Regions from separate parts of the Staphylococcus simiae genome, predicted to be linked through region 2. Evidence: riboswitches for the same ligand, from Rfam matches in the RefSeq annotation. Region 2 holds a riboswitch; the other holds the start of a gene.
The links. Region 2 has a riboswitch for thiamine pyrophosphate ahead of J3R86_RS04405 (ECF transporter S component). Riboswitches for the same ligand answer to the same signal wherever they lie in the genome.
Positions count from the first base shown of each region.

Region 1 (2,499 bases), 1.0 Mb from region 2:
ATTAATTGCTTCATCATTAGCAGTAGGTTTAGGCGTAGTGGCTGGAAATGCTGGTCATGACGCACATGCAAGCGAGGCAGACTTGAATAAAGCAGCTTTAGCTCAGATGGCACAATCAAATGATCAATCATTGAATGAAAATCCAATTGAAGCTGGAGCTTATAATTATACATTTGACTATGAAGGATTTACTTATCATTTTGAATCTGATGGTACTCACTTTAGTTGGGAATATCATGCAACTGGTGCAACAAATGCTGACGTAAGTGCACAAGCAACAACAGCAACAAATGAAACTGCACCTTCACAAGTGTCTGCGACGCAACAAGCAAATAGCGCACAACCGCAACAAGTTTCAGCACCACAAACAGCACAAACAAATGAACCTCAAACTACAGCTGTCAATGACACACAACAACAAGGTTCAACACAACAACAATCAGTGCAATCATCAAATAATACACAACAAGCAACGCAACAACAATCTAGTCAAGCAAGTTCAAATGATTCAAAAGCTGACAGTGGTTCATCAGTAAATGTAAATAGTCATTTACAACAAATCGCACAACGTGAATCTGGTGGCAACATTCATGCAATTAATCCAAGTTCAGGTGCAGCAGGTAAATATCAATTCTTACAATCTACTTGGGATTCAGTAGCACCTGCAGAATATAAAGGTGTATCACCAGCTAAAGCACCAGAACATGTTCAAGATGCTGCAGCTGTAAAACTTTATAACACAGGTGGCCCTGGTCACTGGGTAACTGCATAATTTAAATAACGAAGTGGTTGGATATGTCCAATCACTTTTTCTTTGTTACAAGGTCAGGTATATTAACAAAGACTTTAATGTAGAAGTTGCAGTACAACATTACAAGGCAATCATAATCATCATTCCAATTTGTTACAGAATTTAATGTATATTAAGAAGAAAAACATAAAATTTTTTCTTGTAACTAATTGCAATGTTTGAAAAGATTGAAAGCGTTTGCTAAAATCAAGTTATCATCAAAATTAAATAAATTACTACTAGGGGAGCTATGTAGGCTGAGATGATGTAATCAGACCCTTATTACCTGATTTGGTTAATACCAACGTAGGAAAGTAGTTGATTATAGATTCGATTCTGTCTATTTGTCATAAAAACTACTTCCTAATTGTTGGAAGTAGTTTTTTTATTGGAGGAATAAACATTGACACTATCTCAAGATTTGAAACAATTAGCACAACCAATCATTCATGATATTTATCATGATAAATTCATTCAAAAGTTATTGAAGAGTGAAATTAGTAAGGCAGTGTTACGTCATTATTTACAAGCAGATGCAGCTTACTTAAAAGAATTTACTAATTTGTATGCTTTATTAATACCCAAAATGCCAAGTATGACAGATGTTAAATTTTTAGTGGAACAAATTGAATTTATGGTTGATGGTGAGGTTAGTGCACACGACATTTTGGCTCAGTTTATTGGTGAACCATATGAAGATATTATTCAACAAAAAGTATGGCCTCCAAGTGGAGACCATTATATAAAACATATGTATTTTCAAGCTTATAGTCGTGAAAATGCTGTGTACACTATTGCAGCGATGGCACCTTGTCCTTATGTATATGCTGAAATTGCTAAAAGGGCATTACAAGATAAACATTTAAATAGAGAAAGTCAAACTGCACAATGGTTTGAATTTTATAATACAGAGATGGATAACATTATTGACATATTTGATCAATTGATTGATCGTTTAAGCCAAACGTTTTCGCAAACAGATATTGAACAAGTTAAACATGTATTTTTAGAAAGTTGTATCCATGAACGAAACTTCTTTAATATGGCTGATACACTCGAACAATGGGAATTTGGAGGACAATATAATGAATAAACCAAAAATAGCTTTAACCATTGCTGGTACAGATCCCACAGGTGGTGCTGGTGTTATGGCAGATCTTAAATCATTTCATTCCTGTGGGGTCTATGGTATGGGCGTGATAACGAGTATAGTTGCCCAAAATACTTTAGGAGTACAACATATACATAACTTAGAATCTTCTTGGGTTGAAGAACAATTAACGAGCGTCTTTGTAGACGAATTGCCACATGCAATTAAAACAGGCATGATTGCCACTCATGAAACCATGCAAGTCATACGTCAATATTTATTAACGTATCCTGCTATACCTTATGTCATTGATCCAGTTATGCTAGCAAAAAGTGGAGATTCTTTAATGGACGATACTACGAAAAACAAATTACAACATACATTATTACCACTTGCTGATGTTGTAACGCCTAATTTACCTGAAGCGGAAGAAATAACTGGCTTAAAAATTGAAAGCGAGAAACAGATATACCAAGCAGGCAAAGTATTTATTAATGAAATTGGTAGTAAGGGTGTTGTTATCAAAGGAGGACATGCTTCCGATACGGATATCGCCAAAGATTATTTATTTACTAAAGATAGCGTCCAAGTCTTTGAAAATGAAAGATTTGTTACTCAA
Region 1 covers NZ_CP071589.1:1,999,501-2,001,999, reverse strand. Annotated here, with positions in the region: gene J3R86_RS09210 (transglycosylase family protein) at 1-772, shown strand, start outside; TPP riboswitch at 1,022-1,120, shown strand; gene tenA (thiaminase II) at 1,194-1,883, shown strand; gene thiD (bifunctional hydroxymethylpyrimidine kinase/phosphomethylpyrimidine kinase) at 1,876-2,499, shown strand, end outside.
Region 1: linked by a shared signal. The riboswitch ahead of tenA (thiaminase II) and the one ahead of J3R86_RS04405 (ECF transporter S component) in region 2 are both predicted to bind thiamine pyrophosphate.

Region 2 (2,499 bases):
TTTACCTTTGTATTTAATTAAATGCATGATTGATTCTAATAAAGACGTTTTACCACTACCATTTTGTCCAGTAATCGCAATCCATTCATGCGTATAGATAGGTAGGTGCTCGATTTGAAACAATGTTTTTTTACCTCTTATCACTTGTCCATGGGTGAAATTAAACAGTTTAGTCTTCTGGATTGGTGTCTTTAAAGTGTTAATAGGGGCATCATGCCATGCATTTGGATGCCATACACCAAATTGGGAAAGCAAATGTTCATAATGCTGTAAAATAATGTGTGGTTGATCATCAGCAATAATGCTACCATCATAATCCATTAACAACACACGATCAACGACATCCCAGATATATTCCACTTTATGCTCAACTATAATAACGGTTTGATCTTGCCATAAGTCAATTAATTTTTGCCATAATTCTTGAGTTGCTTGGTCATCTAACATAGCAGTAGGTTCATCCAAGAATAAAGTTTCAGCTTGTTGTAAGATCGTTTCTGCGATAGCTAATTTTTGTTTCATACCACCACTTAAATCTTTAATATATGTGTGAGGTGTGACATTCAAATTAACCATAGATAATGCTCGTTCTATTTGTTCAGTCATTTCATATCGTGGTACTTGCTTATTTTCCAAAACAAAGGCTAGCTCTTCATATACTTTGGGCATACAAAATTGGCTATCAGGATCTTGAAAAATAATGCCATTAGATGAAGTAATTTCTAATTCATCATATTTTAATGGTAATTCAACTAAATTTGGAACAATACCGCATAAAACATTTAACAAAGTACTTTTACCTGAGCCAGAAGGGCCTAAAAGTAATACTTTTTCTTTGTCTTTAATTGTAAGATTTAAATGGTCAAAAATTTTCTTCTGACCATTAGGATATTTTAATCGTAAATTACTAACTTTTAACACTTTAAGGACTCCTCTTATAAGTTGTCATAATCTTGTTTAGATGCCGGTCTAAATAATTTGGTAACACCAGTTTGATCTAAAGCTTTTACTATTAAATAAGATAATAGTCCAGCTACGAAAATACCACTTATTAATCTAAATACGATAAATAAAATTAAATTCCAACCTGCGACTTCATTTAAATAACCATAATAATAATCAATTGGGAATGCTGCTAGGGCAGTACAAAAACCTGCTAACATCGCAACCATAACTGAACGTGATTTATATTTGAAAATGAAAAAGATAAGTTCACAAGCAAGACCTTGTATGAGTGCATATATAATAGTAGGGATATCAAATCTTCCCATAACAATTGTTTCCCCAGCACCAGCTGCAAACTCTGCTAATAAAGCAATACCGGGTTTAGGAATAATTAAATAACATACAATAGCTGCCATAAACCATACACCATTGGTCAATTGTTCTATATGTAAGCCAGCAACTTGAATGCCATTATAGACAAACCACCATAAGTTATAAATAATTGCAAATACTACTGAAATCATAACCGTGACTAAAATTTCAGATAGTTTTAAACCTTTTGACATAATCATTTCCTCCTAAAAAAACGCACAACCCTCCATAGGAAAGTTGTGCGTGACAATATATGCGTATAATATATTATATTAACACTTTCCTACGCTAGTTCAAGCTAGATCAGGTTCGAAGGGTTTGAGGAATAACCTCATCTCAGTTAAAAACACCCCTAGTGCGTTCAATTATTTATTTAATTCTACTCTAAGTTGTTTGTTAAATAATGTCAATACGCTAAATAGTATATTATTGATTTAAAATGTTAATTAATTTAAAGTATCTTGAATATCTTGTTTTGTTTGATCTATGTCATCTGATTTTTTCTCTTTTTGTTCTTTTAAATCTTGTTCTACTTCTTTAGCTTTTTCAGCTGCTTTTTTTGCTTGTTCTTCTTTTGACATAATAAATACCTCCAATAGTATATAAATTGTTTACATTTAAATATTACCCAGTTATGCTATTTATAAACTTTTTTAGAGCCTGGGACAAAAACATTTCAGACTTGAATTTAAGCATTTGGCAGTAATTCACTAGTTTGTAAAATGTTGATAAATCAACGTTTTACAAACTAATCAGTCTTGCCGAGGGGGATTACGACATAAATTTTATATTAAATTTATTTCCGTCCCGCTTCCTTTTATACATTTATTTAAAGACAACAACAATAGATTAATATATAATAATTTTTGAGGTGAACATAATGTCTTTTCTTAGGAAACACGCCGAAATTATATTTAGCTATTTAATCGGTATCGTTTCACTCTTCACTGGTCTCATTATTTTAATAAACTTACCTTTGATTAAACAGTTAAATGGTGGTAAGAAAGTAAACACACATGTACATAATGTATGGGAATTTCTAAATGCATTTTTTAGTGAAATTATAAAAGTAATGAGTCGTTTTATAGGGAATTTTCCTATAGTTAGTGCAATTGTGATAATTATATTCGGTATTGTAGTTATGTTAATTGGACATACTTTATATAGAACAATCAAGTATGA
Region 2 covers NZ_CP071589.1:970,375-972,873, forward strand. Annotated here, with positions in the region: gene J3R86_RS04400 (ABC transporter ATP-binding protein) at 1-921, opposite strand, end outside; gene J3R86_RS04405 (ECF transporter S component) at 936-1,511, opposite strand; TPP riboswitch at 1,581-1,681, opposite strand; gene graF (glycopeptide resistance-associated protein GraF) at 1,764-1,898, opposite strand; gene auxA (lipoteichoic acid stability factor AuxA) at 2,198-2,499, shown strand, end outside.